3 regions of the Pseudomonas sp. AIG genome follow, and region 3 is predicted to be linked to each of the others. Evidence: riboswitches for the same ligand, from Rfam matches in the RefSeq annotation. Region 3 holds a riboswitch; each other region holds the start of a gene.
What was found. A riboswitch is a leader RNA that binds a small molecule or an ion and turns the genes downstream of it on or off. The one in region 3 is predicted to bind cobalamin.

Region 1: linked by a shared signal. The riboswitch ahead of cobO (cob(I)yrinic acid a,c-diamide adenosyltransferase) and the one ahead of ACWR1S_RS14410 (ABC transporter substrate-binding protein) in region 3 are both predicted to bind cobalamin.
Region 2: linked by a shared signal. The riboswitch ahead of ACWR1S_RS05990 (TonB-dependent receptor plug domain-containing protein) and the one ahead of ACWR1S_RS14410 (ABC transporter substrate-binding protein) in region 3 are both predicted to bind cobalamin.

Annotation. Positions count from the first base shown of each region.
Region 1 covers NZ_CDROCK010000041.1:26,634-37,360, forward strand. Annotated here, with positions in the region: gene bluB (5,6-dimethylbenzimidazole synthase) at 1-320, opposite strand, end outside; gene ACWR1S_RS21650 (cobyrinate a,c-diamide synthase) at 368-1,717, opposite strand; gene cobO (cob(I)yrinic acid a,c-diamide adenosyltransferase) at 1,714-2,325, opposite strand; cobalamin riboswitch at 2,407-2,637, opposite strand; gene ACWR1S_RS21660 (hypothetical protein) at 2,801-3,385, shown strand; gene ACWR1S_RS21665 (PQQ-dependent sugar dehydrogenase) at 3,452-4,765, shown strand; gene ACWR1S_RS21670 (C40 family peptidase) at 4,898-5,434, opposite strand; gene ACWR1S_RS21675 (C40 family peptidase) at 5,655-6,272, opposite strand; gene hda (DnaA regulatory inactivator Hda) at 6,499-7,203, opposite strand; gene ACWR1S_RS21685 (AI-2E family transporter) at 7,410-8,483, opposite strand; gene ACWR1S_RS21690 (DUF2066 domain-containing protein) at 8,518-9,570, opposite strand; gene purM (phosphoribosylformylglycinamidine cyclo-ligase) at 9,944-10,727, shown strand, end outside.
Region 2 covers NZ_CDROCK010000006.1:67,789-78,515, reverse strand. Annotated here, with positions in the region: gene panB (3-methyl-2-oxobutanoate hydroxymethyltransferase) at 1-695, shown strand, start outside; gene ACWR1S_RS06020 (aminotransferase-like domain-containing protein) at 683-2,092, opposite strand; gene ACWR1S_RS06015 (NAD(P)/FAD-dependent oxidoreductase) at 2,195-3,259, opposite strand; gene ACWR1S_RS06010 (hemerythrin domain-containing protein) at 3,364-3,840, opposite strand; gene ACWR1S_RS06005 (PLDc N-terminal domain-containing protein) at 4,080-4,280, opposite strand; gene ACWR1S_RS06000 (ABC transporter substrate-binding protein) at 4,331-5,251, opposite strand; gene ACWR1S_RS05995 ((2Fe-2S) ferredoxin domain-containing protein) at 5,248-5,607, opposite strand; gene ACWR1S_RS05990 (TonB-dependent receptor plug domain-containing protein) at 5,607-7,544, opposite strand; cobalamin riboswitch at 7,637-7,842, opposite strand; gene ACWR1S_RS05985 (autotransporter outer membrane beta-barrel domain-containing protein) at 8,008-10,727, shown strand, end outside.
Region 3 covers NZ_CDROCK010000022.1:44,317-55,043, reverse strand. Annotated here, with positions in the region: gene psrA (iron-containing alcohol dehydrogenase PsrA) at 110-1,201, shown strand; gene ACWR1S_RS14430 (MFS transporter) at 1,333-2,628, shown strand; gene ACWR1S_RS14425 (LysR substrate-binding domain-containing protein) at 2,639-3,508, shown strand; gene phnX (phosphonoacetaldehyde hydrolase) at 3,582-4,409, shown strand; gene ACWR1S_RS14415 (Ppx/GppA phosphatase family protein) at 4,755-5,690, shown strand; cobalamin riboswitch at 5,733-5,926, shown strand; gene ACWR1S_RS14410 (ABC transporter substrate-binding protein) at 6,071-7,084, shown strand; gene ACWR1S_RS14405 (FecCD family ABC transporter permease) at 7,093-8,097, shown strand; gene ACWR1S_RS14400 (ABC transporter ATP-binding protein) at 8,094-8,858, shown strand; gene ACWR1S_RS14395 (GNAT family N-acetyltransferase) at 8,797-9,348, opposite strand; gene metE (5-methyltetrahydropteroyltriglutamate--homocysteine S-methyltransferase) at 9,555-10,727, opposite strand, start outside.

The sequences.
Region 1 (10,727 bases), on a different contig from region 3:
AGCACTTCGGCGCAATCGTGGATGCCTTCGACCTTGAGTTTCATGAACTCGTCACTGCGTTCGCCGAGGGCTTCAGCGGTGCGGATGCGCTCTTCTTCGACGAGACTCTGGATCTGGCCGCGTAAAGTTCGGTCGCTGATGCGAATGAAACGCCAGGGCTGCATCAGGCCGACACTTGGGGCCTGGTGTGCGGCCTCCAGTAGCCGGCGCAGCAGTTGCGGCTCGACGGTGCCTCCGGTGAAGTGGCGCATGTCGCGGCGTTCGGCGATGGCTCTATAAACCGCTTCGCGCTCGGCCTCTGTAAATGCGTTGTCGGTCATGGCCTCTTCGCGAGCAAGCTCGCTCCCACATTGGACGGGGTGCTTGCTCAAGAAACGCGATCCCCTGTGGGAGCGAGCTTGCTCGCGAAGGCGGCCTCACGGTCTGGCGCAAACAATGCGGCAATCGCAGTCGGATTCGACGGGAAATAGAAGTGCACATAAGAAGCCGTCATCCGCCCTTCCCGATAAACCGCCTCGGCGCCACGCCCACCATTCGGGCTCAAACCACGGGCAATCGGCGTCAACTCAGTCGTCGTCAGGGAATGGTGATAAGTGTGACCACGCAACGAACCTTCCGGCAGATCCACCGCTTGCAGCGCCAGTGCCGCCAGACGCTTCTGCATCACTGCGTCGCCCTTAAGCAGCCCGACCAACTCAGCGCGAGTACCTTCAACGTCAGTCAGCGAGTCGAGCAGATACAGCATCCCGCCACACTCAGCGAGCAACGGTTTACCTGCCGCATGGTGCGCGCGAATCGCATCGAGCATCGCGGTGTTTTGCGACAACGCAACGTGATGCAGTTCCGGATAACCACCGGGCAAATACAAGCTATCTGCCTCCGGCAATTGCGTATCGCGAATCGGCGAGAAGAAACTCAACTCGGCGCCCATCGCCCGCAGCAGATCGAGACTCGCGCCATAGGTGAATGCAAACGCCTCATCACGCGCAACGGCAATGCGCACATCCTTCAGCAGCGGCTCGACAGCGATGACGTCAGGCGCGGCGAACTCAACCGCTGGTGGCAGCGCTACCTCGCAACTGCTGGCCAGTGCGTCGGCAGCGGCGTCGAGACGCACATCCAGGTCATTCAGTTCGCTGGCCTGCACCAGGCCGAGGTGACGGCTCGGCAGTTCGATGCCAGTCTCTCGCGATAACGCGCCGTACCAGCGCAGACCTTCCGTGAGGCTGCCTTCCAGCAATTGCGCATGGCGCAAGGTGCCGACACGATTGGCCAACACGCCGGCAAACGGCAGATCCGGCTGATACTTCGCCAAGCCCAGCGCCAACGCACCAAAGGTCTGCGCCATCGCCGTGCCGTCGATCACTCCGAGTACCGGCACACCAAAATGCCGCGCCAGATCGGCACTGGACGGCGTGCCGTCAAACAGGCCCATCACGCCTTCGATCAGAATCAGATCGGCCTCGGCGGCGGCTTCCCACAACAGACGCCGACTTTCCTGCTCGCCGATCATCCACATGTCCAGTTGATACACCGGCGCACCGCTGGCGCGCTCGAGGATCATCGGGTCGAGAAAGTCCGGGCCGCATTTGAACACGCGCACCTTGCGTCCCTGATTGCGATGCAAACGGGCGAGTGCGGCGGTGACGGTGGTCTTGCCCTGACCGGAGGCCGGCGCGGCGATGAGGACCGCCGGGCAGTGACGTGGTTGATTCAAAGTTCGACGCCTTTCTGCGCTTTGATGCCGGCCTGGAAGGCGTGTTTGAGCATGCCCATTTCAGTGACCGTGTCGCCCATTTCGATCATTTCCGGCTTGGCTGCACGACCGGTGACGATCACATGCTGCATCGGCGGACGCGCCTGCAGATCGCTGAGCACCTGATCGAGATCGAGATAACCGTGCTTGAGGGCGATGTTCAATTCGTCGAGCACCACCAGACCGATCGACGGATCGCGCAGCAGTTCGCGGGACACGGCCCATGCGGCCTCGGCGGCGGCGATATCGCGCTGACGGTCCTGGGTTTCCCAAGTGAAGCCTTCGCCCATCACATGGAAGCGCACCTGCTCAGGGAAGCGGCGGAAAAACAACTCTTCGCCGGTGCTGTTGCGGCCCTTGATGAACTGCACCACGCCGCACTGCATGCCGTGGCCCATGGCACGGGCGAGCATACCGAACGCCGAGCTGCTTTTGCCTTTGCCGTTGCCGGTCAGCACCAGCACCAGGCCGCACTCGTCAGGCGAGTTGGCGATGCGTTCGTCGATCACGGCTTTTTTGCGCTGCATACGGGCCAGATGGCGTTCGTCGCGCTCGGGGGAATCAGTCATGGGGGAGCTCTCCGTTGAGGCTGGATAACGGCGGGCAGGCACAAGAATAGACGGCAAAAAGCCTGGCATCGCCCACCGTGATGCCGCTGGATGGATCAGGCCGGTCTCCGGGCTCATGAGCGGCGTTTCGCCTGACTGCGCGCCTTCCCGCTTCTGTCGAGGCAGTGGCTCAAGGCGCAGCTTTTACTCATTTACCGTTGCGGGGGCAGCGCCGGGATCGTGGTGGCTCTTCGTGCGAAGACAACCCTCACCGGCTTCCCTGTTTCACTCTGTCGACGCGGGTCACAGAGCACCTGAAACAAGCCGCGAAGGTTAGAGGGTTGGGGGTGGAGCGTCAATTAAAGAGGCGGCCATCGGGCGAATAACTGCCGCCGATCAATTATCTGCCGCCAATCTTGTGCCACACTGATACAAATGATATCAAAGAGCCATGCTTTTCTCGAAAAGCCCACCACAACAATAAAGGATGATGACGATGCAAGGCATGATCATCAGCAACCCGCGCCTGGAATTTCTGCGCCCGGTGCTTGAACGCTGGTTTGACTGTATCGACCGTTACAACGCCGTGCGCGGCGACAGCGACACACCTTATTGGCATGACGAGAAAGCCAATCTCGGATTGCTCTCGGCGGCGGCGTGGATGGCCGAACTGGTCACGTTGAACGACACTGCCACGCGCAAACAGAACGAAGAAGGCGAGCGCAACGCTCGCGCCGATCTGTTTCTGGCCGGCGCCGAAGACCGCGCCTTTATCCAGGCCACTCAGCGCTGGCCGAAGGTTACCAACCTGAATCTGACCCAAGCCCTGCTGGATATCACCAACGACGCCAAGCGCATCAGCTATGCCAGCGACCTCAAGCTCGGCTGCCTGTTCGTCGCGCCGCAAAAAGCCCAGCACAGCGCCAGCCCCGAGGAGCTGCAGGACATGGTCGACGACCTGCAAAAGGAACACACCTGCGCGGTCGCCTGGTATTTCCCCTACGCCTATCGCAAGTTGCGCAGCGAAGCCGGCAACTATCACCCGGGCATCGCCGTGCTGTTCAAGGAAGCCCGCGGCTGAGCAGTTGAACCATCGGGCTTGCGCCCTCCTCTATGATTAAGAATGCATTCATAGGGAAGATCAGCAATGCGCAAGCCCCAGCTCGTTTTTGTCATCGCCTTCGCCGGAGGACTCGCCGCCTGCGGTGAAACCTCCAGCCTGCAAGTCTCCGACGGCACCGGCCCGTCACCGAAGCTGCCCGAACCGAACAAGACCCTGATCCCGACGGTGAACATCGCCCCGGCGATCGGCTGGCCCGCGGGCACTAAACCGACAGCCGCCGCCGGTACCCAAGTCGCAGCATTTGCCGAAGGTCTCGATCATCCGCGCTGGCTCTATGTGTTGCCCAACGGCGATGTGCTCGTGGCGGAAACCAATGCCCCGCCGAAGCCTGATGACAGCAGTGGCATTCGTGGCTGGGTGATGAAGAAAGTCATGGGCAAGGCTGGCGCGGGCGTGCCGAGTCCGAACCGCATCACCTTGCTGCGTGACGCCGATCATGATGGCTTCGCGGAAACACGCACGGTGTTCCTGCAGAACCTCAATTCGCCGTTCGGCATGACCCTGGTCGGCAATGATCTTTACGTCGCTGACACCGACCGCCTGCTGCGCTTTAACTACGAATCCGGCGCGACCGAGATCAAGTCACAGCCAATCAAGGTTGTCGATTTGCCCGGCGGTACGCTGAATCATCACTGGACGAAAAACGTTATTGCCAGCAAGGACGGCAGCAAGCTCTATGTCACCGTCGGCTCGAACAGCAACGTCGGCGAAAATGGTCTGGATAAGGAAGAAGGCCGCGCGGCGATCTGGGAAGTCGATCGGGCGACCGGTAATCACCGGATCTTCGCCTCGGGCATCCGCAACCCCAATGGCCTGGCCTGGGAGCCGAAAAGTGGCGCGCTGTGGACAGCGGTGAATGAGCGCGACGAGATCGGCAGTGATCTGGTGCCGGACTACATCACCTCGGTGAAGGACGGTGGCTTCTATGGCTGGCCGTTCAGTTACTACGGTCAGCATGTCGATGTCCGCGTGTCGCCGCAAAACCCGGACCTGGTGGCCAAAGCCATCGCCCCGGATTACGCGGTCGGGCCGCACACCGCCTCGCTGGGCCTGAGCTTTGCCGAGGGCAACACCCTGCCGGCGCAGTTCAAGGAAGGCGCATTCATTGGCCAGCACGGCTCGTGGAACCGCAAACCGCACAGTGGCTACAAAGTGATTTTCGTGCCGTTTACCGGTGGCAAGCCGAGCGGCAAACCGGTGGATGTACTGACCGGTTTCCTCGACAAGGACGAGAATGCATTGGGCCGCCCGGTGGGCGTGGTGATCGATCAGCAAGGTGGTCTGCTGGTGGCGGACGATGTTGGCAACAAGGTGTGGCGAGTGTCTTCTGCCAAATAACTTGCCGCCTGACACATAACAAATGTGGGAGCGAGCTTGCTCGCGAAAGCGTCGGGTCAGTCAATATTGAATTGAATGACACACCGCCTTCGCGAGCAAGCTCGCTCCCACATGGGTTTTGCGTTGTCTTTACTACGGGTTATGCGCCAGATGCTCCGGCTGCAACACCCGCTTGGCACTCAGATAAGCTTTCTGCCAATACGCCTTCGACAGGCTGTCGAGCTTGACCGTACCACCCGTGGCCGGCGCATGCACAAAGCGCCCCTCTCCGACGTAAATCCCCGCATGACTGACCTGCGAGCCGCCATTGGTGGCGAAGAAAATCAGGTCACCAGTCTGCAAGCCTTCCTTGCCGACATTCGGTGCCTGCATGACGATCAGCTCACGCGTCGAACGCGGCAAAGAGATGCCCGCCGCATCACGGTAGACAAAACCGATCAGCCCGCTGCAATCAAAGCCTGAATCCGGCGTGTTGCCGCCCCAGCGATAAGGCGTGCCCACCAAGCCAAGCGCGCGAAACAGCACGTCTTCAGCAGCAGGTGAAAAAGCTTGGGAGGGGCCGAACACGACCGGCGCGCGAACCACCGGCGCAGGTGGCGGTGTACGACTGGCGCAGGCGCTGAGCAGCGCTACGCAGAGCATCAATGTGAGGCGGGCCGACATCGTCATAAGCAGAACATCCTGATCTGGCTGCGGCTTTTTCTGCCGGAGGGCAGAAAACAAAACCGCCTGCGTGAGCACGCAGGCGGTTTGCCATCAAACTAGATAAAGGATTCTAGCGGCTACGCGGCAAACTTCAAGTAAGACTTTAACTTCACCTTGTAAAGTCTAGGTCTACTCCGTTGCCGGAAGCCTGATTGTCGCCGCGAACGCAGCGACAACAGGGGAATTACTTACGAGCCGTGACGACTGTCGGAGCGTTCGCCAGTGCGCGTTTCGCTTCGATGAAAGTCTTGCTCCAGTAGCTGTCACCCAGGCTGTCGATGCGAACACCGCCGCTGCGACGACTGCTGGAGTGGATGAACTGGTTGTCACCGAGGTAGATCCCGGCGTGACTGACACGACCGCGACGACCGTTGGTGGCGAAGAACAGCAGATCGCCCGGCTCAAGGTTACTGCGCGACACCAGAGGCGCATCGACGTTGATCATTTCGCGCGTGGAGCGTGGCAGGTTCATGCCAGCTTCTTCGCGGAACAGGTAGCCGATGAAACCGCTGCAATCGAAACCGGCTTCAGAGGTACCGCCGAAACGGTAACGGGTACCGATCAGGGACATGCCGCGTTCAAGGATGCTGTCGGCCAGAACAGGAAGCTGATAAGGCTTCTTGCCATTGAATTCGTTGAGTTCTTTTTCGGTGTCCAACTCTTCCTGGTAAATAACGGAAGACTGAGCCGTGGCAGAATTTTTAACCTGTTGAGGCTGCTCTTGGACTGGAGAATGAGCAGCGCAACCGTACAACAGGGTGACGAGTGCGAGAGGCACGAGGGGTGCGAAGCGCTTTAGCATGGGCACGACCGTGGCTGATAGTTGTAAAGAAGCCGAGACTATGCCCGCTATCAGCCTCATTTGCAAATTCAATCGATCTTTTTGTGACTTCCCGGTTTCTCGTTTACATCTAAGCGCTTAAGCCCATTTGAACCGATACGCGGCCTGCACACCGTGCAGGAAAGCGGATTTTCTGGCGCCTGAAATATGCCGAAACACGCTGAAAGCCGCAGAATCAAAGGGATAGCTACCAGCCCAGGGTTTCTTTCAGGAAGGGAATGGTCAGCTTGCGCTGAGCCTGCAACGAGGCCTGATCGAGCTGTTCAAGCAAGTCAAACAGCGCACTCATGCTGCGAGTGCCGCGAGTCAAAATAAAATGGCCGACTTCATCGGTCAGGTGCAGACCGCGACGCGATGCGCGCAACTGCAAGGCGCGCAATTTGTCTTCATCGGAAAGTGGGCGCATCTGGAAAATCAGCGCCAGGGTCAGGCGAGACTTCAAGTCAGCCAGTTTGACCGGCAATTCACGCGGAGAAGTGGACGCGGCAATCAGCAAGCGCCGACCGCTGTCACGCAGACGGTTGAAAAGATGAAACATCGCCTCTTCCCAGTCAGCCTTGCCGGCGATCACCTGCAAATCATCCAGGCAAACCAGTTCGTACTGTTCAAGGTTATCGAGGATTTCGACACCGCGATCCATCAACTCGGCCAACGGCAGGTACACCGCCGGCTCGCCCATCTGCTCGAATCGCAGACACGCCGCCTGCAACAGATGCGTACGCCCTACGCCGTGTTTGCCCCACAGGTAGATCAGGCTTTCTGTCCAGCCGGCGTCGGCTTCGCATAGACGCTCGACATAGCCGAGTGCAGCGGCATTGGCGCCTGGGTAGTAGTTGATGAAGGTGGCGTCGTCACGCAGACGCACACCTAGGGGCAGCTGAATCGGTTTCATGCTGACTGAACAGTTCTCAAGGAACCGTTAGTGGCCTCTGTGTAAAGTTTGCGAAGTTTATACCCGTGAAGCTGAGCGCACAATGCGACAGAGTCCAAGCAAAATCAAAGGTTTGCGTTAACGCACTGGTTTTATGACAGATTCTTTGGCGCCAGCGGCTGCAGGACACGGGCCAACCCGGCGATTCGCCGGGCCGCCCTGCGCCATTACAGCTCTGGATCGTCCACACCACTATAGATGTCGGAATCCTTGTACAAATCGTGCACATGGCGCACCAACACCATGATCACCGCCGCCACTGGCAACGCCAGCAGCACACCAGTGAAACCGAACAGCTCGCCGCCGGCCAGAATCGCAAAGATCACCGCTACCGGATGCAGGCCGATACGGTCGCCGACCAGCAATGGCGTCAGCACCATGCCTTCCAGCGCCTGACCGACCATGAACACCGCAACGATCCCGACCATCGGATACAGATCGCCGCCAAACTGGAACAGCCCGGCAATCAGCGCCGCGCCAATACCAATCACGAAGCCCATGTACGGCACGATCGCCGCCAGGCCCGCGATCAGACCGATCAACAGCCCCAACTCCAGCCCGACAATCATCAGGCCCGCTGCGTAGATCACGCCCAGCGCCACCATGACCAGCAACTGACCGCGAACGAACGCGCCCAATACCTCATGACATTCACCGGCCAGCGATACGATGGTCTCTTCACGATCACGCGGCAGCAGGCTGCGGATCTTGGCCATCATCACGTCCCAGTCGCGCAGCAGATAGAAACTCACCACCGGGATCAGCACCAGATTCGCCAGCCACCCAATCAACGCCAGACTCGACGCGGTCGCCTGACTCAGCACCACACTGACGATGTCGGTGGTCTGGCCCATGTGCTCGCTGATCGCCGCCTTGACCTTGTCGAATTTCCAGAAACCGTCCGAAAGCCCCAGCTTCGCCTGGGCCCACGGCAGCGCCGTGTGTTGCAGCCAGTCGAGCATTTGCGGCGCCAGCTCGTACAAGCGCAGCAACTGCTTGGCGAGCATCGGCACCAACACCAGCAACAGCGCGGTGACAATCAGGGTAAACAAGGCAAATACCGCGATCACGCCCCAGGTTCGCGACAAACCGAGCCGTTCCAGGCGATCCACCAGCGGATCGAACAGATAAGCCAACAACAGCGCCACCAGAAACGGCGTAAGGATCGGGTGCAGCAACCATACAAATGCGCAAAGCAGGACTACCCCACCGAGCCAGAACCAACGCCGCGTATCGGCCATGTACCACTCCTGTTTCTTCTATATAAGGAAAGACTTACCAGCGAAACCGCAACGACGGTGCTGCCGGGGCCGGAGCCGCGACCGGTGCTGCACCTGCAACTGCAGGCTGTGGCGCCGCCACCTGAGCCGGCGCCTCGGCCGGCAACTCCTGCAACTTCGCCAGCGACAACTGCGCCCGCATCTGATCGGCACTGCCATTGACCCGATAGACGATACGATCGCCATCAACACTTTGCAGACGTCCCCCAAACGGCTCGAGCAACCGCAATAACGTCGCATAGTGCTCAAGGGTCATGCCCTGCACCTCCAGAGTCTGTTGCCCCGAAGTGCCCGGTTTGGCAACAAACCGTGGCGCCAGTCGCTCGGCCACCGCCAGCATCACCGCGTCAGCGACCGCAGCCTGATCGGCGCCCTGCACACTGCCCGCCTCTTTCTGATCGCCCAGCCACAAATGCCACTTGGCCTGCCACTGCCCGCCCTCTTCACGGGCATGCACCGCCAGCAAAGCGTCAGCGTTGTAGCGTTCGGAGGCGCCGCGCAAAGGTGCCGGATCCGTACCCTCCAACGCTGGCGCCGTGGCGACCAGTTGTTCGCTCAGGTCCGCCAGCGGCAAACGTAGCGGCAAGCCGCGATGTTGCGCTGCCGCACGCAACGGCGCGGCAGCGGCCTGACCGTCACCGACCAGACTCGAACCCTCGGCCGAATCGTTGAGCCACCAACTCAGGATCGACGGGCGACTGGCGCCCCACACCGACAACCCGGCACGCCGCAACGCCTGCTCGGTGGTCGCCGGATCGAAATCGACCTTCAGCACCTCCGGCGGCCCGGCGTCAAAACCGAACTGACTGATAATTTGCTGCGGATCTTTGCGAATCGCCGCCAACCCCGGATTTTGTGGCGCTTTAGGGTCGCCCGTCAGACGCAACACCAGCGTATCGAGCGCCGCCTGCGTGGCGCGATCACGCTCTTCCGGCGCCTGGCCATTGACCGGCTCACGCACTTGATAAAGGCCTTTGAGATTTTCGGCGTGACTCGCCAGGCTGATCAGAGACAAACAACCCACAAACAACAATTTACAAAAACGCATGGAGAATTCCCGTCGACAGGAGCGGCTGGAACAGGCCGCGTGAACCGGTTAAGCAAGGCTGTGACAATCTGCCATCGCAAAACATTCACACGGCAGCGGTAAGTTTTTGCACAGTGATAACGATAGACGGTTAATCGCCACACCTTATACAGGCACCCGCAGGCCTTAATTGCAAAAAATTTCCCGAGATATGGCCCTGCCCGTCGGTGCGAGGATGGCCGCTGCCCCTCAAGCCTGATAAAATCGCGCGCCTTCGCAGACCGGCAACAGCCGGGCACCTCGAAACTCGCGTGAGGCCATCGCCCCCTCGATTTCGAAGTTCCCGCTGAACTCGGTCGTTACCCCTGAATCCCCTCCCCTAAAGGCCTGGATCATGAGCAAGCAACCCTCCCTGAGCTACAAGGACGCCGGTGTAGACATCGACGCCGGTGAAGCATTGGTCGAACGCATCAAGAGCGTCGCCAAGCGCACTGCGCGCCCGGAAGTCATGGGCGGCCTGGGCGGTTTCGGCGCCCTCTGCGAAATCCCGGCCGGCTACAAGCAGCCCGTGCTGGTGTCCGGCACCGACGGCGTCGGCACCAAGCTGCGTCTGGCGCTGAACCTGAACAAGCACGACAGCATCGGTATCGACCTGGTTGCCATGTGCGTGAACGACCTCGTGGTGTGCGGCGCCGAGCCGCTGTTCTTCCTCGACTACTACGCCACCGGCAAACTGAATGTTGAGACCGCGACCCAGGTCGTGACCGGCATCGGCGCTGGCTGCGAACTGTCGGGTTGCTCGCTGGTTGGTGGCGAAACCGCTGAAATGCCAGGCATGTACGAAGGCGAAGACTACGACCTGGCCGGCTTCTGCGTCGGCGTTGTGGAAAAAGCTGAAATCATCGACGGCTCGAAAGTCGCCACCGGTGACGCCTTGATCGCGCTGCCATCGTCCGGCCCGCACTCGAACGGCTACTCGCTGATCCGCAAGATCATCGAAGTCTCCGGTGCCGACATCGAAAACATCCAGCTCGACGGCAAACCACTGACCGACCTGCTGATGGCCCCGACCCGCATCTACGTGAAGCCGCTGCTCAAGCTGATCAAAGACACCGGCGCCGTCAAAGCCATGGCCCACATCACCGGTGGCGGCCTGCTCGACAACATCCCGCGCGTTC
Region 2 (10,727 bases), on a different contig from region 3:
TCGTCGACTTCATTCTGGTCGGCGATTCCACGGCCATGGTCGGTTATGGCCGCGCCTCGACACTGAGCATGCAGCTTGAAGAAATCATCGGCCACACGCGGGCGGTGGTCGATAGCACGCGCCTGGCCTGTGTGGTGGCCGACATGCCGTTTGGCAGTTATCAGGAATCCAATGAACAGGCCTTTCGCAATTGCGCTCAGGTGCTGGCGCGTACCGGTTGCGATGCGGTGAAACTGGAGGCCAACAAGGCCTTGGCGCCGACGGTCGAGTTTCTGGTGGCGCGCGGGATTCCGGTCATGGCGCACGTCGGGCTGATGCCGCAGTTCGTCAATGTCATGGGCGGCTTCAAGGCTCAAGGTCTGACGGCTGAGACTGGTGCGGTGATTGCTGAAGACGCGCGGGCCAATCTTGAGGCGGGCGCCTTCAGCCTGTTGCTCGAAGGTGTGGCCGAAGGCGTGGCGCGGCAGATTACCCTGGACTCGAAAATGCCCACCATCGGCATCGGCGCCTCACCGGCCTGCGACGGACAGGTGCTGGTCACCGAAGATGTACTCGGCCTGGGCGGTGAGCATCTGCCGCGTTTCGTCAAACGCTACGCCGATGTCGGTGCGGTGATCAGCGAGGCTTGTGCGCAGTTTGCCGACGATGTGCGTCATGGTCGGTTTCCTGAGGCGCGGCATTGCTATGGACTGTAGACGCGGTTTTCTTCGGTGAACGCCTGCGCCAGTCGTTGCACCGCATGGCCGATGTCCTTGTCCCAATCGAGGGTGTAGCTCAGGCGCAGGTGCTGCTGCCAGGCGCCTTGCTGGCTGAAAATCTCGCCGGGGGCGATGACGATCCGCTCGGTCAGCAGGCGCTCGAATACCCGCTGCATGTTGATCGGCCGCACAGTCTTGAGCCAGAAGCTCGCACCGCCCTGTGGGGCGACTACCTGCCACTGACCGTTACCGTGTTCTTCCAACAAGGTCTGTAGCTGTTGCATGCGCTGGCGCAACAGTGCTCGCAGGGTGGTCAGGTGCTGGTCGATGCGCCTGGAGCTGTAGAGTCTGGCAATTGCTTTCTGCCGAACCGGTGAGAGGCGGAATCCACGCTGCATGAACAATCGATGAAATTGCGCGGCCTGCTGGCGACACAGCACGTAGCCGTACGGCGCTTCGCCGCCAATGATCTTGTCGAACGTCGAGAACACCAGCAGCTTGTCCGGGTCGGCAAAATCGCGATAGCGCGCGGGTGAATCGGAGAAACACAACTCGCCCCAAGTGTCGTTTTCGAACAGCCAGATTTCCCGCTCGGTCAGCCAGCGACAGATCTGCTGTTTATCCTGCGCCGGCATCAATTGGCCCTGGGGAATGTTGACCGTGGAGGAGAGCACCGCCAGCCGTATCGGTTCGCGCTTGAGCAGTTCGTTCAGCGCGGGCAGATCGAAGCGGCCGTCTTCACCGAGGGGCACTTCGATGACACGAATGTTGGCCGCCTGCAACTGGCGCAGAATCGCCCACGAGCAGGGCGACTCCACCAGCGCCACAGTGCCACCGAGATTCAAGGCACTGAGCGACAACTCCAATACGCTGCGCAGGTCGGCGCCGATATACACCTGCTCGGCCTGCCAGTGGTTGTGAGCGGAACGGGTGTAGCGTTCCGCCAGGGCGACGCGCAATTCCGGCTCGCCGAGTAGCTGATAGAGCGGTGCATTCGAGGGCGGGTATTGGCGAGTCAGCTCACGCTCCATCATCAACAACGGCCCCTGCAGCGACAGCAGCATCGCCGGGGCATCGCTGCTCAGCGCCAGCATGCCAGGCTGACGGGCGCTGGCGAAGACGTGGTCCAGAAGATTGCCGGAGCTGGTCGTCACAGGCGCCGCCGGCATCGACCGGGTGAAATAGCCGAACCTGGGTTTGGCGTGGATTCTGCCTTCGTCCTCGAGCAGTGCGTAGGCATATTTGGTCGTCGACACCGAAACGCCGAGGCGCAGGGCCAGTTGTCGCAGGGACGGCAGTTTCTGTTCAGTCGTGCCACTGGCCGCCTCGATCAATCCGACGAGGTAGTGGTAGACCGCTTGATAGGCGAACGCGGTGTCCTTGGGGGCCGGCAATGTTGTTCTCCTTTTCACTGCGATTTTCCGCTGTCCGAGTCGCGCAAAATGACCATGCGTTGCTGGTGCGCATTCCTTGCAGCAGACGTCGGCGAGTCTAAATCAAGCGTCGCCTGAGTTCTGAAAAAAGCGCTGAGGACGGCACGATTCAAGGGTCGCAGAGGACTGGTGATCCAGCAGCTCTTCACTGGCGAGGCGCCCGACGATGGCCGCCAGCGTCACACCGGGATGCATCGCACAAACGTAAACTCCGCCGACGCCGGGCAGGTAACCGACCACGGGGATGCCATCAGCGGGCATGGGGCGGATTCCGACGGCGACGGTTTGCGGCTCAATCAAAACCACCCCGTGAAGTTCTTTGCGTATGGCTTCGGCGGTTTGCCGGGCGATGTCCGTCGGCGAGTTACCCGGCGCCTCTCCCAGATAATCTTCAGCGGCAAGCAACGTGCCGTCGGCGCTTTGTCGAATCTCCATTTCGGGGCTGGAGATGATGCCTTTGACGAGGCCCGGTTGGGTCTTGTAGCGGATGAAAATGGCGGGCGAGGCGTCGATGGGCAGGGAGGCGTTGAGCATCTGTGCTAACTGCCGGGTGCCGATTCCTGCGGCAAGCACAACAAGGTCGGCATCGATCGTGCCCGCTGTTGTTTCAACGCCGGTGACCTCTGCGTTGCAGGTTTTGAAAGCGGTCACTCGGGTTTGCGTGAGCAATTGCGCCCCCAGCGCTCGGGCGCCGGCAATCAAGGCGTGGGTGGCCTGCACGGCGTCGAGCGCGCCTTCTTCCGCGCGAAATAACGCGCACGGCGGAGGATTTTTCAGATTGGGTTCGCGGGCAAGCACCTCGGCAGACGATAACAATGTCGCCGACGCCGGATACTCTGCTGATTCGTTGTACGACAAAGCCCCGGTCCAGCGAATCTGCACATCCGGCAGCTCGGTTTCGAGTCGTCGGTATGCTTCTATGGCCATACCGCGCAACTGCGCAATCGGATCAGCGCCGGCGTGCGTGGCAGTGATCCAGGCGAAAGAGCTTGCCGTGACGCCGCTCGCGACCTCGTCAGCCTCGATCAGCGTGACGTGCGCTCCTTTGCCAGACAGGTGATACGCAAGGGATGCGCCGACGATGCCCGCACCGACCACCACAATTCGCCCACGTGCTTTCTGATCCATTTCAACATTCCCTGTTGTCGATCGGCTGATCCTGCAACAGGGGTGACAATGCGAGCAACCAGAAAAAAGCCCGGCCAAAGCCGGGCTCGTCCACTTGCAACGGATCAAGCAGCCATATTTCCCGTGGCTATTTCCTTCTTGCAGCTGGCCTTCATGGCTTCCATCTGCGCGCCCAGTTCTTCGAGTTTTTCCTTGCCGAGGAGCTTTTTCGCCTGAGGAAACATTTCCGTTTCTTCCTCTTCGATATGGTGTTCGAGCAATTCCTTGACCACTTTCACTCGGCCGGAAAACTCCGGGGTGCCCGGGTCGGTCAGTTTCAGATCGGGCAGCACCAGTGAGTCCACGGTGCGGTGTTCTTCCTTGGCTTCGAAGTACATGACGTCCTGTTCCTTACTGCCGGCGGCCTTGAACGCGGGGTAGAGGATTTCCTCTTCGAGGCGGGTATGGATGGAGATTTCCATTTCCAGTTTGCCCAACAGCTCGACACGTTTTTTCAGCGCGCGCTCGGTTGAATCACTGAGTTGGCTAAGGATGTCTTTGACTTTTGCATGATCGGCTTTGAGAAGGTCGATGGCGTTCATGGCGCTGCCTCTGCTGTCACGGAGTGAACACAGGCCGTTGTTTCACGGCGCTGTGAATGCCCTGATTCAGTCGCATTTGCCATGCCAGTCCGTGGCGAATGCTCAATCGCTCTGGATCAAGGGCTTGCGCCGACACGGGCAAAAAGCCTTCGTGCAGCCTGCATGAAGAGGACATTGCAGGCATTGCAGATCACGGCTTCGTCAGATGACAAGCGCCGCGTGCCGGGCAGTCAATCGGATTACGACGCTGAATGACTGACATGCTTGGGTCCCGCCAACGCCCAGGCAATCAAGCCGAACAACGGCACAAACACGATCAGCACGATCCACACGCCTTTGTTGCTCGCTTTCCCCTCGCTCTTGCGCACCCGATTGATGGCCCAGAGTTCGATTAGCAGAAGAACTGCCGCCAGTACGATCCACACGGTTTCGATTTGCATTGGCTACCTCCTGATGGTCTGTGCGTTAGGTGGCGTGCGGTGCGACGGGTTCATTTATTTTTGTTCAGGGCGTTGAGCTGGCGAGCGAGCTCCAGTGCCACCCGACCGCTGTTAAAGGTCGGCAACAGGTGGGTGAAGGGGATGTCGATCATTCGGTTTTCACGCACCGCGCGCAGTTGCGACAACACCGGGTCGTGGGTCAGCAGGTAGCGTTTGCGCCTGGCGGGCGACCATTCGGCGTCGGCCAGCAGGATCACGTCCGGGTCGCTGGCCAGCAGGGTTTCGCTGTTGACGGTGACTCGATACAGGTTGATGTCGGCGAACACATTGCGTGCCCCGGCAGCCGCCAGCAGCGGAGTGACAAATCCGCGTCGGCCTTCGCTGTCGAGGCCTTTGACTTCGCTGTCGAGATAGAACACTGACAATGGTTTAGCCGTACCGGCCAAGGCTCGGGCGCTGGCAATATCCTTTTCCATGGAGTCGATCAACGCTTGGGCTTTTTGCTGCTGGTGCAGCAGCTTGCCCAGCGTCAGCAAGTCATTGCGTACATGCGCGAAATAATCCAGCGAATGCCCGTTGCAGGCGGATTCCAGCAGATACGAACCCACGCCATTACGCGCCAGCCCCGAGCGCGAAGTCACACCGTCGCCGAATGCTGTGGCAAAACCACCGATCACCAGATCCGGCTTCTGTGCGTAAAGCACCTCGCTGGCCGGGTACTGCCGCGCGATTACCGGTACGCCGAAATACATGGACTGTCGCTGCCCGGCAGCGGTGTCATCCAGATACGCCACGCCGACCAGCGCTGGCCCGGCACCCAGTGCGAGTACGAGATCGGCCGCATGCTGATTGAGCGCGACGATGCGTGAGGGCGCAGCGGCGCGCCAGTCTTCGCCGCAATTTTGATAAATGTCAGCGATTACAGGCATTGAACAGAGCAGGGCGCCAAGCGCCAACAGGATCGATCTCATGCCCGCGCCTTGATCAGCAAATCCGCGACAATTTCACCGCCTACCAGATGCCCCTCGACCAGCCGCTGAACATCTTCATGGCTGCGCACGCCATACCAGCAACGCTCGGGATACACCGTCACAATCGGCCCCAGATTGCACGGAAACTGGCAGTGCGTGCGCGTCAGCAAAACGCCGCCCGGCGTCTCGATGCGATCGTGCGCGAGCAAATGCCGGCGCAAGGTTTTCCATAACTGCAAGGCACCACGCTGGGTGCAGCGCGGGCCGGTGCAGAGGAACACATGGCGCGCGTGCTCGGGCACATGTGACCAATCCGGGTGGCTGTCGACGCCGTCGATGGTTTTGATTTCACTCATCAGAAGCGGTACGTGTAGCGCACTTCGGAGGTGAGCGGTCGGCCAAGGTTATCGACGTTGCTTGAACGGCTGGTGACGTAATCGCGGTCGAAAAGGTTTTCCACCAGCAGGCTCACGCGGTGTTGGTGGGCGTTGTCGAGGTAGCGATAAGCGTCGGCGTCGACCACTGAATAATTGCCGTACTCGACCTGCTTCGAGCTTTTGATATCGCGGATATAGCGGATCGCACCGCCAACGCCCCACAGGCGATTTTCCGACTCATAACCCACCCGCGAACGGGCGAAGAAGCTCGGGATGTCGTTGATCGTCACGCCGGTGCGCGACTCGGTGAGGTTGCGGGTCATGTCCGCTTGCAGACTCCATTGATCGTTGAGCGCCAGTTTCGCGTCGGCCTCGAAACCGCGCATCTGGATCGTGCCTTCGCCGTTGACCCACTGAATGTCATCGAGGGTGATCAGGTCGTCGATCTTGCGTTTGAACAGGGTCACGCTGGCGCTGAATTCACGATCCAGCAGAAAGCCTTTGTAGTCGACACCCAGTTCGGCGTTGCGGCTTTTTTCCGGTTTCAGGTTGCGGTTGCCGATCTCGTCGCCCGGCTCGTTGACGAACAGCTGCTCGGCGTTCGGCAGTTTGTAAGCGCTGCCATATTGACCGCGCACCGACCAGTTGTCGTTGAGGTCATACAGCGAAGTGAGCAGGCCGACCGTGGCGCTGTCGCCACCGCTCATGGCCTCGTGACGCACGCCGATACTCGGGTGCCAGTCGGGCAGGGCGTCGATCTGCGGGCGCAATTGCGTGTAGAACGCGTGCGCTTCAGCCTTGTCGTTGTCGATGATCAGCACATCGTCCTGGCCCTTGAACCATTGGTTGTCGCTGCCGAACACCAGCACATGGCCGCCGGGCAATTCAGCCTTGCCTTCGGCCTGCACACCCCAGTCGGTGAAGCCCCAATAGTCGTTGTGGTTGATGACTTTGGTGCCGCCGCCCTCGACGTTGTAGACCCGCGTGTAGCGCGTGTCCCAGTCGTTGATATGGCCTTTGACGAAGTAGCTCAGACGCTCATTAAGGGTCTGCTCGAAGGTCGCCGTGGCGATCTGCTGCACGCGATCGTTGGTGGTCTTGTGGTTGTCGACCGGGCGGGCGAAGTCGAGGTTGGCGTCGGCGTATTGGTAGAACAGTTCCAGCCGCGAATCATCGCCAAACGACTGAATTGCCTTGCCGCCGAAGGTGGTGACTTCGTAGGCGCGGTTCTTCTCGCTGACGTTTTTCATGTCGCGGTTGCGATACGGCTGGTAACCGTCGGAAACGTTGTGGCTGACGTACGCCAGCAAACCAAGATCGCCGAAACCGTTAGTGAAGATGTTCTCGACGCGGGCGTCTTCGGTAGTGCCACCAAAGCTGTCCACACCCAAATTCACTTCGCCGGCGACTTTGCGCGATTGTGGGCTGCGGGTGACGATGTTGATCACGCCGGAAACGGCTTGGGTGCCGAACAACAGGCTCTGGCCGCCCTTGAGCACTTCGATGCGTTCGATGGCGTTGGCTGGCAGGGTGTCCAGATAGAGGCCGCCGTACAGGCGATTGTTCAGGCGTACGCCGTCGAGCAGGATCAGTGTGTCGTCGTTGCGCCCGCCCAGCAGCGAATAGGTGCCGTAGTCGAACGGGCCGTTTTTCGGCGCGACGTACAGGCCGGGAATGAACATCTGCATCACGCGGCTGACATCGGCGCTGGGGCCGGCGCGCTCGATCTGCTCGCGGGTCACAATCTCGACTTTGCTGCCGAACTTCGCCATATCAGCGACGGTGGTGGACTCCACCGACGGCGCAGAAACGATTTGTTGATTGAGCTCCAGTGGCGCGTCATCGGCCAGCAGCAGCGGGCTGAACAGGCAACCAAGGAACAGGGTTGGAGCAGAAGTGTAGAAAGGTCGAATCATTGTCTTCTCGAAAAGGATCTTCGCAGAAGAGCATGCAGGAGAAGGCATCGCGCACAGCCAATACCGGCCCATGCCCGCCCACCGCAGGATTTTGCCAAACGAAATTTCAGGCCGGTCTCCGGGCTCGCGCGTATCGAGGCTTTCACCTTCCCACGGCCGTCTGGCCACAGTGGTGTATCGAAAGCATCACGCGCATACCGTTGCGGGGGCAGCACCGGACTTGTTCGAAAAGAACGTACCGGTTTCCCGTTTCACCCCATGCACGGCGGCATGGGACACCTGAAACTGGGCGGCATCTGAACATTCGAGTGACCGTTCGTCAACTTGCCAGTGCCGACTCTCGGTCCAGGAATTACCAACTTTCGAAATAACTACTAAGGTCTATGACGGTAACCACAACGCAATATTCAGTGGTGTCGACAGGCGCGACTCCTTCGCGAAGAAGTCGAACAAGGAGGTTCTTATGCATGGTGCCAGCGGCCATGTTCATGGCGTGTTCGCCCCGCACTTCATTCGCAACGCTTTACTGGTCGCCATGGCCAATGCGCTGGCGCTGAGCGACGCGCAAGCAGCGTGCGGGCCTTTGGCGGCAGGTGCCTATAACGTTTCGCAAACCTGCTTGCCTGCGGCTGGCGTCGATGCGTCGATCAGCACCCAAACGGGCACCACCATCACCACCACGGCCGGTTCTTCGCTGAACAGTCGCGGCAACAACGCCAACACCACGCTGACGCTCAGCGGCACCACGGTGGACAGCACACCCCCGACAGCCGCCAACGCGGTGTTTGCCAATGTCATCGGCACCACCGGCAACGCGAGCCTGAGCGTCAATGGCGCAACCAACACCGTCAATGTCGGTGGCAGTGGCTTGGACGCGCTGGCGATCACCAATGCCGGCGCCGGGTCATCGACGTTTTCAGTGAGTTCCGGTACCCCGCTGAACATCCTCAACACCGTGGTCGGCAATGAACACGACGGCATCGACATCAATGCCAGCGGCGGCGGCGCGATCAATCTGAACCATCAGGGCAGCGGCCAGATCACCTTGCTCGGCGGCAACGGTATCTGGAGCAAAGCCAGCGGCAGCGGCGACAACAACGTCAACGTCGGCAGCGGCGTGAGCATTCTGGTCAACAATGATGATGCTCTGTCGGCCGGATCTCCTATCGGCGACGAAACGTTGCCCACGGCGGGCATTGGCAACCACGCCGGCGTGCATACCCGCGCAGTCAATGGCAACACCACACTGATCAACGCGGCGAACGTGCAGAGCATCGGCATGAACGCCTTTGGTCTGTTCACCGAAGGCGGCAATGGCATAACCCGCCTCACCAACAGCGGGACGCTCACCACCAGCGGCCTCAACGGTTTCGGCATCCGTTCGTTCGCCACGGCCGGCAGCATCGCCATCGTCAACAGCGGCGCTATCACGACGACGGGCGGCGCCGCGCACGGTATCTATGCCAATGACAACGTCGGCGGCAGCGGCTCGATCAGCGTAGAGAACAACGCCACCATCAACGTCGGCAGCACGGCCAACAGCGCCGGTTCGCGGGCGATTTACGTGATCAAGCGCGGCACCGGTGATGTTGCGATCACCGGTAGCGGCAACATCAACGTCCTCGGCGACATCAACACCACCCGGGCCTACGCGATCATTGTCAGCGCGGAAAACAACAATGTGCTGATCGATTACTCGGGTGATCTGTTTGCCAGTGGTTTTGGCGCGGGCGGTATACGGGTCGACTCGACCGGGGGCAGCGTCCAGGTCAACTATCGCGGCAATCGCATCGAAACCCTGAACAGCAACGCCAACGGCATCTATGTCTCGACGCAGTCGCCGACGGGGACGGTCAACGTCAATTCCGGCGGTACGATCATCACCCACTCGAACGCCGGCTCGGGCGACGGCACGGGCATCGGTTCCTTTGGTATCCAGGCGCTGACGCTGGGCGGCGATGTGGGTGTCGTGTTCAATGGTCCGCTGATCGACGTCAACGGCCAGGGCGCGGCAATTCTCGCTGGCAATGCCTTCAACGCGGGCAGCGGGCTGGGCACATTGAATGTGAGCAACAGCGGGGAATTGATTGCGCGTGGCGATCAACAGCGCGGCATCCGTACGCTGTCGGTGACTGGCGCGCAGAACGTGGTCAACAGCGGCTCGATCCAGACGCTCGGTGCCAGCAACAGTCAGGGCATTCTCGCCGAGGCGTCGGGGGCAGCCGATCTGACAGTCAGCAACAGCGGTGCGATCACCACTCGTGGCATTGGTTCGTCAGCCATCGACGCGTTGACCGAGGGTGGCAGCGCCACCGTCACCAACACGGCAACCCTTCAGGGCGGGCGAGGCGACAGCAGCGGCGTCGCCCTCGGCGGTGCGAGCCAGACGTTGAACAACTCAGGTGCGATCAGTGCGCTCAGCGATGTCGCCGTACGCGCCGATGCGACCACACCGGGCACGACGTTTGCGCTCAACAACACCGGGCAAATGACCGGCGCCGTGAATGCCGTCAGCGCGGCCAGTTCAGTGGCCAACAGCGGCACCTGGACGCTGCGCAATTTTACTGACAGCAGCGGCAGTGGTGCTCGCGATACCTGGGGTGTTGCCGTCAGTGATCTCGGCGCATCGGGTGCCAACAGCATCGACAACAGCGGTGTGATTCGTCTGGCGGCGCAACCGGCGACGGGCATCGTCAACTTCAACGCCAGTGGCGCCTATCTGCCTCTGGGGCAAACGGCCAATACGCCGACGCTGGGTGGCGCGGTGCAGGGCCAGTTGCTCGGGGTCAACCGATTCACCAACAGCGGCACCATTGACCTTGCTGCTGGCAGCAACACCGTCGGCAATGTGCTGTTGATCAGCGGCGCGACCACGGCTGGCACCGATGGCGGCGGGGTGTTCGTGTCCAATGGCGGCCGGCTGCTGCTTAACACCACGTTGAATGGCGGCGGCGCGAACAGCCTCTCCGACATGCTGGTGGTGGATTCGACGACCACCACCAGTGGCCGCACCACCGGCGTGATCGTGAGCAACGTCGGCGGGCAGGGCGAACTGACTCAGGGCAACGGCATTGCGGTGGTCGAACTGCTCAATAAAACCGAAGCCGCGAGTGACGCCAATGCGTTTCAACTGGCCCGGCGTGTCGTCGCCGGCCCCTACGAATATCGTCTGCAACAAGGTGC
Region 3 (10,727 bases):
GCCGAGCAGCTATCGGCTGAGCCGATTCAAACCTGCGAATTATCGATTTGAGCCGTTGTCGACGGGCGCTGAGTATGGCGCCACACGACAACAACAAGAAGGATCCACCATGACTGCCCGCTTCCAGAACCCAGTTGATACCCGTTTCGGCTGGGGCAGCCTGCAAGACCTCGCTGCCATCACCGAACAGCAAACCGTGGCCCTGGTCACCTTCCCTGAGGCCCGTGGGCTGGGGCTGGTCGATCGCCTGCAAGCGTTGCTCGGCGAGCGTCTGGTCTACGTGTTTGAAGACGTTCAGCCCAATCCTGACGTCGCCCACCTGCGCAGCACTTACGAGCATTTCTGGCAGCACGCCGTCGACTGTGACGTGGTCCTCGCCGTGGGTGGCGGCAGCGCCATCGATACCGCCAAGGCGTTGATCGTCGGCACTGAGTCCGGGCATTTCGATGAACTGTTGGCGTTGTTGGCCACGGGCAAACCCTTCACCCCGGCCCGTTGCAAACAACTGATCGCCGCGCCGACCACCGCCGGCACCGGCAGCGAAGTCACGCCGTGGGCGACAATCTGGGACAGCGCCCGCCAGAAGAAATACTCGCTGCACCTGGACTGCACCTGGCCACGGGTGGCGATCATCGACCCACAACTGATGCTCACCGTGCCGGCCAGCGTCACCGTGTCCACCGGGCTCGATGCGCTGTCCCACGCGCTGGAAGCGATCTGGAATGTCAACGCCAACCCGGTCTCGGACACCTTCGCGATCTCCGCGATCGAGGACATTCTCGAATGCCTGCCGCGCCTGCACAAAGACCTCTCCAGTCACGAATTGCGCAGCCGCATGGCACTGGCTGCGCTTAAGGCCGGGCTGGCGTTCTCCAACACCAAAACCGCGCTGGCGCACTCGATTTCCTATGAGATGACCTTGCGCCACGGCTTGCCCCACGGCATCGCCTGCTCCTTCACCTTGCCGCTGGTATTGGGTTTGGCCTGGGGTCACGACGCCACGCGCGACCGTACCTTGCAACGGGTATTCGGCGCGGACCTGGGCAAAGCCCAACAGCAGTTGCGCGAGTTCCTCCACAGCCTCGGGGTGAAGACCGAGTTTGCCGATTACGGCGTCTCGGCCAAGGACGCCGAAGCCATCATCCACCTCGCGATGCAGGGCGCGCGCGGCAAAAACTTCATCGGATCACAAGCCGCCTGACGTCGCCCGAACACTGAACGACCCAAGCACAGCCGGCGGCGTACAACGCTGCGGTGATTTCCTGTCGCACCGAAAAAGAGTGCACCCGCCGACGACAAATGGCGGGACTCCACAACAATAAGGAAAAGATCATGAATCGTGCCCAAACCATGCCTGGTCTCGCCGTACGTTCTGCCTCGTTCCGGGTCGCGCAGTGGCGCATGCTGCTGGCAGCGATGTTCTGTTACCTGTTTTTCTACACCGGTCGGCAGACCTTCGGTTTTGCCATTCCGGGGATTCAGGCCGAGTTCGGCCTGAGCAAGGAAACCCTCGGTTGGGCCTCCGCGGCGATGCTCTGGGCCTACGCGATTGGTCAGGCGATCAACGGCAACCTCGCCGATAAATTCGGTGGCCGGCGCATCATGACCCTCGGTGCGGTGTTGTCCTGCGGTGCCAACTGGGTGACCAGTTTTGCCGGTGGGTTCACCAGCCTGATTCTGCCGTGGGGCGTCAACGGTTACTTTCAGGCCTTGGGCTGGGCGCCGGGCGGGCGGCTGATTGCCAATTGGTGGGCGGCCGGCGAGCGCGGCAAGGTCTATGGCTTCTACACCTTCGCCGCCGGTTGCGCGTCGATTCTGTCGTACGTCACCTCTATCGTCGTGCTCGAAGTGCTGCAACTGGAATGGCGCTGGATCTTCCGCTTGCCGGTGCTGTTGATGCTCGCCGGCGGGATCATTTTCTATCTGGTAGCCCGCGAACGCCCGCAGGATCTGGGCTTCGAACCGGTGGGCGACACCGGTGTGGCCAACGCTGACGACAAACATCAGGAAGCCGCCCATGGCGAAGTCGAGTCCTCGGCGCAACGCTATAAAGCGGTGCTGAGGAATCCCCGGCTGCTGATCGCCGCGCTGTCACTGGGCTTTCAGAACGCGGCGCGCTACGGCTTGATCGTCTGGGTGCCGGTGCATTTTCTCGGCGCCAACTGGAAAAGCGGCGACAGCATGGTCGACCCGAAATGGATCACCGTCGCCCTCCCCGTCGGCATGGCGGTCGGTGCGTTGAGCAACGGCTGGGTGTCGGACAAGCTGTTCGGCTCCAAACGTTATCTGGCAATCATGCTTTATATGGTGCTGGGTGCTGCGACCAGTTTGTGGATGTGGAGCCTGCCGCCACACAGCGTGATCGGTCTGGTCGCCCTGTTCCTTTGCGGCTTCTTCGTCTACGGCCCGGCCTCGAGTTTCTGGGCGCTGTGTCCCGACCTGGTCGGTGCCAAACGCGCGGGTACGGCGACCGGAATCATGAACTTCTCGTCCTACCTGTTCGCCGGGTTGGCTGAGCCGATGATCGGTCGTTTGCTTGACACCACGGCAAACACGTCTCTCATCTTCATAGTGGTCACCAGCGCCTGCCTGTGCAGCGCGGCAGTGGCATTGTTCATTCGACGCTGATGGGGCTTGCATGTACCAGTATCACAAGTGGTTGCGTTCGTTTCATGCGGTGGCCAAGACCGGCAGCTTTACCCTTGCGGCGGAGTACCTGAGCGTCGGTCAGCCGACCGTCAGCGAACAGGTCAACGCACTGGAGAACACCTTCTCGGTCGAGCTGTTCCATCGCCGTGGACGCTACATCGAAATGAGCGCCGCCGGGCACAAGCTCTACGCGATCACTCAGGGCCTGTTCGGTCAGGAGGATGAAGCCGTGCAGCTGTTGCAGAGCTTCAAGCAACGCAAAACCGGCATGTTGCGCCTCGGTGCAGTGTCGCCGCCGATTGCCATGAACCTGACCTATGAGCTGATGCAGCGCCATCCGGATATCGAACTGGAAACTTCGTTTTCTTCGGAAAAGGACACCCTGGCGCGGTTGTTCAACTTCGATATCGATGTGGCGATTCTGGCCTTGTCGGAATTCGATGAACGCTTCCACACGCGGTTGTATCACCGCTATCCGATCATCGCCGTGGTCCGCGATGACCATCCGTGGGCCAGTCAGGCGCAGGTTCACATCAGCGAGATCAGCGGCGAAAAATGGGTAATGCGCGAGAAAAGTGCGCGCACCCGGCAACTGGTGGAAGAAAGCTGCAAGCGCCTCGATATCGAGCTCAATTGCGTCATGCAACTCAACAGCCGCGAAGCCATCGTGCACGCCATCGTCAAAGGCATCGGCATCGGTTTCGTCTCGGCCGTCGAGTATGCCGAGACCCCGGGTACCACGCCGATCACCTTTGTCGACCACCCGTTCTTTATCGAATACCACCTGTGCTGCCTCGGCATCCGCAGGAACCGGCCAGTGATTGCCGAACTGTTTGATTCGAATCCACCGCTGACCTGATCAGCATTGACCCTTGACCGCCTACCTCATTGCCGAGGGACGGCCCACGCTTACCCGAAAACGGAGATTGACCATGCAGTACCAACAACCGACTCACCTGCAAGCCGCGATCCTCGACTGGGCCGGCACCGTTGTCGATTTCGGCTCGTTTGCGCCAACGCAGATTTTCGTCGAAGCCTTTGCCGAGTTCGGCGTCGCGGTATCGCTGGAAGAAGCGCGCGGGCCGATGGGCATGGGCAAATGGGATCACATCCGCACCCTGTGCAACCTGCCGCAGATTGCCGAGCGTTATCGTGCAGCATTCGACCGCGAGCCGAGCGATGACGATGTGACGGCGATCTACGAACGTTTCATGCCGCTGCAGATCGAGAAAATCGCCCTGCATTCGGCGTTGATCCCGGGTGCGCTCGAAGCGATTGCGGCGTTGCGCGACAAGGGTCTGAAAATCGGCTCCTGCTCGGGTTATCCGGCGGTAGTGATGGCCAAGGTCGTCGAACTGGCGCGGGAAAATGGCTACGTCGCCGATCATGTCGTCGCCACTGATGAAGTGCCGAATGGTCGGCCCTATCCGGCGCAGGCCTTGGCCAACGTGATTGCTCTCGGCATCAATGACGTGGCGGCATGCGTCAAGGTCGATGACACCTGGCCGGGGATTCTCGAAGGGCGCGCCGCCGGCATGTGGACGGTGGCGTTGACCTGCTCCGGCAACGCGCTGGGCCTGACCTACGAGCAATACAAGGCGCTGCCGTCGGATCGACTGGCTGAAGAGCGGGCACGGATCGGCAAGATGTTCGCCCCCTCGCGCCCGCATTATCTGATCGATACCATTGCCGATTTGCCTGAGGTGATCGCCGACATCAATGCGCGTCTGGCCCGGGGCGAAACCCCACAGTCCTGCTGATTGATCGCCCCCCCCGCGCTGATCGTTCCCACGCTCCGCGTGGGAATGCCTCTAGGGACGCTCTGCGTCCAGTGACGCGGAGCGTCAAGGGCTGCGTTCCCACACGGAGCGTGGGAACGATCAACAGCCAAATCGCAGGCAAAAAAAAGCTGCCACGAATGGCAGCAAAAACTTTAAGAACACGCGATGTATTGGCCTCAGCATAGACGCCGGATAATGACAGTGTCGTGACAGCCACACATTCATTCAACCGCCCCCGCCCCGTCATCAGGATGTCATCAAGATCACGGCAGAATCCTCGCAAACCGTCTTGAGCCTCGCGACGGACGCTCTGCAAGGATTCCCATGAAAGACGACGCCTCGCTATTTGCCGCCATCGACCTGGGTTCGAATGCCTTTCGCCTGATGATCGGCCAGTCGGTGCGCAGCCGCAAAGGCTTGCAGATTCAGGAAGTGAAAACCCTGCGTGAACCGGTGCGACTTGCCGAAGGCTTTGACGGCGGCGCGCTGGATGCCTTGGCGCTGGATCGCGGCTGGCAGGCGTTGGCGCGGTTCGGCAAAAAGCTGCGCGGTTTCGAGGCCGGCCGAGTGCGTGCGGTGGCAACCAGCGCGGTGCGCGAGGCGGACAACGCGCAACTGTTTCTCGCCAGTGCCGAGCGGCATCTGGGCTTTCCCATCGACGTCATTTGCGGCCATGAAGAAGCGCGTCTGGTCTACGCCGGCGTGACCCACGCCTTGCCAAGCGCTGAAGACCTGCGCCTGGTGGTCGACATCGGCGGCGGCTCAACCGAGCTGATCCTCGGCCAAGGCTCGCAACCGTTGCTCACCGAAAGCATCGCCATTGGCAGCGGCACCTTGAGCTCGAGGTTCTTTCGCGGCGGCGATGTGTCTGCCGGCGCGCTACAGGAGGCCGAACGTTTCGCCATTCTGCAGTTTGAAAAGGTTGCCCGGCGCTACCGTGCTCAGGGCTGGCAGCAAACCATCGGCTCTTCCGGCACCGCGCGCATGCTCGCCAAAGTGCTCAAGGCCAATCGCCTCAACGACTACGGTCAGGACGGCATCACCTACGGCGGGCTCCTACGCCTGTCGTTGCTTCTGCTGAAGGTGAACAACGTCCAGCAACTGCAACTGGCCGGGCTGCAAGCGCATCGTCAAAGCATCCTGCCCGGCGGTCTGGTGTTGATGCTCGCGGCATTCAAAGTGTTCGGCATTGCGCAAATGCTGCCCTCCGAACCGGGCCTGCGTTTAGGCGTGTTGCACGGTTTGATGAGCCAGCACTAATCCTCCCCACGGCAGATTCGTCTCCCCTTCAGCGGCTCGATCGACTACCATGCCGCCGCCGGTTCCCGAAGGGGACTAACAGGGAATCCGAGGTGCTTGCACAGCATTGATCGGAACTGCCCCCGCAACTGTAGGTGCCGAGCCTGCTCCACGACTGCCACTGGGTAAATCCCGGGAAGGCCGGAGCCAGACGATGACGCATCAGTCAGGAGACCTGCCGGCACAGTGACTACTAACCGGCGGGGTGTCCGGGAAGGACATCGTGCCGTGCGCGTCTTCGTTGGCTGCCCGGCCTTGCGCTGTTTTCCTGACCGCGTTCGATGGTGTGTTTCCAGACCGTACTCTCCCGCTCCCCGTACGGTTCCCTCGGAGACTGCCCCATGCTGCTGCCCCGCATCGCCACCCTCATCACCGGCCTGACCCTTGGCGCCATGGCGCAGGCGGCCCCGACTGTCTACCCGTTGACGATCGAAAACTGCGGCAGCAGCCTGACCTTCCAGCACGCCCCGACGCGCACCGTGACCATCGGCCAGGCCGGCACGGAAATACTCTACGCCATGGGCCTGGGCGACAAAGTCGTCGGCACGTCGTTGTGGTTCAACAATGTGCTGACCAAATACAAAGCCCAGGACGACAAGATCGAGCGTTTGGCTGACAACGAGCCAAGTTTCGAATCGGTGATCGGCAAGCGCCCGGAACTGGTCGCCGTGGAGCTGGAATGGATGGTCGGCCCGCAAGGCGCGGTCGGCACCCGCGAGCAATTTCATGAATTGAAGATTCCGACCTATCTGCTGCCTTCCGATTGCGAAGCCAAGGACAACCTCGTCGGCGCCGACGGCACGCGACTGGCGCCGTTTCGCATCGAGACGATTTACAAGAGCGTGAGCCAACTGGCGCAGATCTTCGATGTGCAGGAGCGTGGCCAGCAGCTCAACGACGAGCTCAAGGCCAGCCTCGCCCATTCGATTGCCACCGCCCAAGGCAAACAGCTGAAGGACGCCAGTGCGCTGGTCTGGTTTTCCAGCGCGCAAATGGACATCGAGCCATTCGTGGCCGGGCACAAAGGCATTCCCGACTTCATGCTCAGCACCCTCGGCGTGCGCAACGTGGTGGAGTCCGATGAGGAGTGGCCAACGGTCGGCTGGGAAACAATCGCCAAGGCCAACCCGACCTTCCTGGTCATCGCGCGCATGGATCGCCGTCGCTTCCCCGCCGACGACTATGAAAAGAAACTCGCCTTCCTGCGCAGCGACCCGGTGACACGCAACATGGACGCGGTGAAACACAACCGCATCATCATTCTTGACGCCATGGCCATGCAGGCGAGCCTGCGCATGTTCGACGGCATCGAGCATCTGGCCACGGCCATCAACGGCTATGACCTGTCGCAATGAGTGCCAGCCTGATCCGCACCCTATTAGCCTTGGCGATACTGTTGATTGCCGTGGTCGCTGGCGTGGCCATCGGTGAAACCTCGATTGAACCGGGCGTGGTCGTGCAAGTGCTGGCGAACAAATTGTGGGGCGCAGGGTACGCGCTGGATCCCATCGATGAAGGCATCGTCTGGAACTACCGCCTGACCCGCGCACTGGTCGCGGCCGCGTGCGGTGCCGGTCTGGCGACGTGCGGGGTGATTTTGCAATCGCTGCTGCGCAACCCGTTGGCCGATCCGTATCTGCTGGGGATTTCTGCCGGTGCCTCGACCGGGGCGGTGATGGTGGCGCTGCTTGGTGTTGGCGCAGGAATGATCTCGCTGTCAGTCGGCGCCTTCGCCGGCGCGGTCACGGCGTTCGTGCTGGTGATTCTGCTGGCGCGGGTCAGCGGTTCGGCCAGCGGCACCGGGCAGATCATTCTTGCCGGGATCGCCGGTTCGCAACTGTTCAATGCGCTCACTGCGTTTCTGATTACCCGCTCGGCCAGTTCCGAACAGGCGCGCGGGATCATGTTCTGGCTGCTGGGCAATCTTGGCGGCGTGCGCTGGCCGTCGGTGTGGCTGGCGGTGCCGGTGGCCGTGTTGGGACTGGTCGTGTGTCTGTGGCATCGGCGGGCGCTGGATGCGTTTACCTTTGGCGCGGATTCGGCGGCATCCCTCGGCATTCCGGTGCGACGTGTGCAGATTTTGTTGATTGGCTGTGCGGCGCTGGTGACGGCGGTGATGGTGTCGATTGTCGGTTCGATCGGCTTTGTCGGACTGGTGATTCCCCACGCCGCGCGGCTGTTGCTCGGCACCGGTCATGCACGTTTGCTGCCGGCCAGTGCGTTGGGCGGCGCGGTGTTTCTGATTGCCGCTGATGTGCTGTCGCGCACGCTGATCAAGGGTCAGGTGATTCCGGTCGGGGTGATTACCGCGTTGGTCGGTGCGCCGGTGTTTGCCCTGATTCTGGTGGGTCGGAGATCGGCGCGATGAGCAGTGTTTTGAGTTGTTCTGGTCTGAGCTTCAAAGTGCGCGGCGCCGAGTTGCTCAGCGGTGTCAGCCTTGAAGTTCAGCGCGGCGAAACCCTCGGCATCGTCGGGCCGAATGGATCCGGCAAATCCACCCTGCTCAAACTGCTGGCCGGGTTGCGCGAACCGAGCGCCGGCGAGGTGCTGCTTGAAGGGCAGCGTCTCGGCAAAATGGCCCGGCGCAGCATTGCGCAAAAGCTTGCGGTGGTCGAGCAGCAGGCCGACACCGACGACGGTATTCGCGTGTTCGATGCCGTGGCGTTGGGGCGCACGCCTTGGCTGTCGGCGCTGCAACCGTGGTCGGCGGACGACGACGTCATTGTTCAGCAGGCGCTGACCGACGTTGACGCGATGCACCTGCGCACCCGTCTGTGGCGCAGCCTGTCGGGGGGGGAACGGCAGCGGGTGCACATCGCTCGGGCACTGGCGCAGCGACCGCAGATTCTGTTGCTCGACGAGCCGGCCAACCACCTCGACATTCAGCATCAACTGACCATTCTCAACGTGGTGCAGGCGTTGCCGGTGACCACGCTGATTGCTTTGCATGATCTTAATCAGGCGTTGAAATGTGATCGTCTGGCGGTGCTGGAGCGCGGGCGACTGGTAGCGCTGGGCGAACCGTTGGCGGTGCTGACACCGCAGCGGTTGCAGGAGACGTTCGGGGTCAGGGCGCACTATCTGACGGACCCGTTTGATGGGGCGCAGATTCTTCGATTTCACTCATGACGTTGTGCATGTGAGTGGTCTGCCAGACCGGGTCAGTGTCGACGTCAATAATGTCGAAACCTTGCCGCTGCCAGAACTCAATGGCGCCCGGTAAAAACGGATGGGTGTGCAGGTAGATCACTTCTACTTTGTTGGCGAGTGCCAGATCCTTGATTGATCGATATAGCGTGCCGGCCAGACCTGAGCGGCGCTGCGATGGCAGGACAAACAGACGGACGATTTCCACCACTTTAAGGTCGGGATAATCAAGGTTTGGGAAGCGTCGGTCGTAAGGGAGATAACCTATCGAGGCCACAATCTGCCCCGCATGACGAGCAATCAGAAAGCGCCCTGCCCCATGCAGATAAACCTCGGCAAAACGCACAAGATCATCAGGCATGCCCGTCGCGCTGAGTTTGGGGAAAAGCTCGGCGCGGGCCTTTAAGACGAAATCCAGCACCTCGGGAATGTCCGCGTCAGACACGGTTTGGATAACGGGTTGATCACTCATGTAGCGGCAAACACCTGAACTGCGGCTGGGCACAGTAGCAACTGCGGGCCCCGTGAGGCCATCCAAAATCGCCTGACTTACACAACACCCTGTGGGAGCGAGCTTGCTCGCGAAGGCGGCGGATCATCCAGCATTGATGTTGACTGACAGGACGCCTTCGCGAGCAAGCTCGCTCCCACAGGGTCGGGTGTCATACCGGTTGAGCGTTACGCCAACTCTTTACGCAGCTGCCGGGCGGCAGTAACCATGTGCACCAGCGCCGCTTCCGTCTCCGGCCAGCCGCGGGTTTTCAAACCGCAATCCGGGTTGACCCACAGCCGCTCGGCCGGAATCCGCTTGGCAGCCTTGCGCAGCAAATTAGCCATTTCCGAAGCATCCGGGATGCGTGGCGAGTGGATGTCGTAGACACCCGGGCCGATTTCGTTCGGATAAGCGAAGGCTTCGAAGGCATCCAGCAACTCCATGTCGGAACGCGAGGTTTCGATGGTGATCACGTCGGCATCCATCGCCGCGATAGATTCGATCACATCGTTGAATTCGCTGTAGCACATGTGCGTGTGGATCTGCGTTTCGTCGCGCACACCGGAGGCGCACAGGCGGAACACTTCCGTCGCCCAGTCCAGATAAGGCTGCCACTGCGCCTGACGCAACGGCAGGCCTTCACGAAACGCCGCTTCGTCGATCTGCACGATCTTGATGCCGGCGGCTTCCAGATCGACCACTTCATCGCGGACCGCAAAGGCCAGTTGCCGGGCCTGCACTTCACGGCTCACGTCTTCACGCGGGAACGACCACATCAGCATGGTCACCGGACCGGTCAGCATGCCTTTCATGACCTTGTCGGTCAGGCCTTGGGCGTAGCGGATCCACTCGACCGTCATGGCTTTCGGACGGCTGAGGTCGCCGAAGATCACCGCCGGTTTCACGCAGCGCGAACCGTAGCTCTGCACCCAGCCAAAACGGGTGAATACGTAGCCATCCAGTTGCTCGGCAAAGTATTCGACCATGTCGTTACGCTCGGCTTCACCGTGCACCAGCACATCCAGGCCCAGACGCTCCTGGATTTCCACTGCGTGACGGATCTCGCTGTGCATGGCTTCGGTGTATTCGGCTTCGGTCAACTTGCCTTGTTTGAACGACTGGCGAGCGAGGCGGATCGACGCGGTTTGCGGGAACGAACCGATCGTCGTGGTCGGGAACAGCGGCAGATCCAGCCCCGCGCGTTGCTTGGCAATGCGCTGGGCGAACAGCGACTGACGCTGACTGTCCTTGGCCGTGATAGCGGCAACCCGCGCTTGCACCGCAGGTTTGTGAATACGCGGCGAAGCGGCACGTGCAGCCTGCACCGAACGGCTTTCAGTCAGAGCACGCAGCACTTT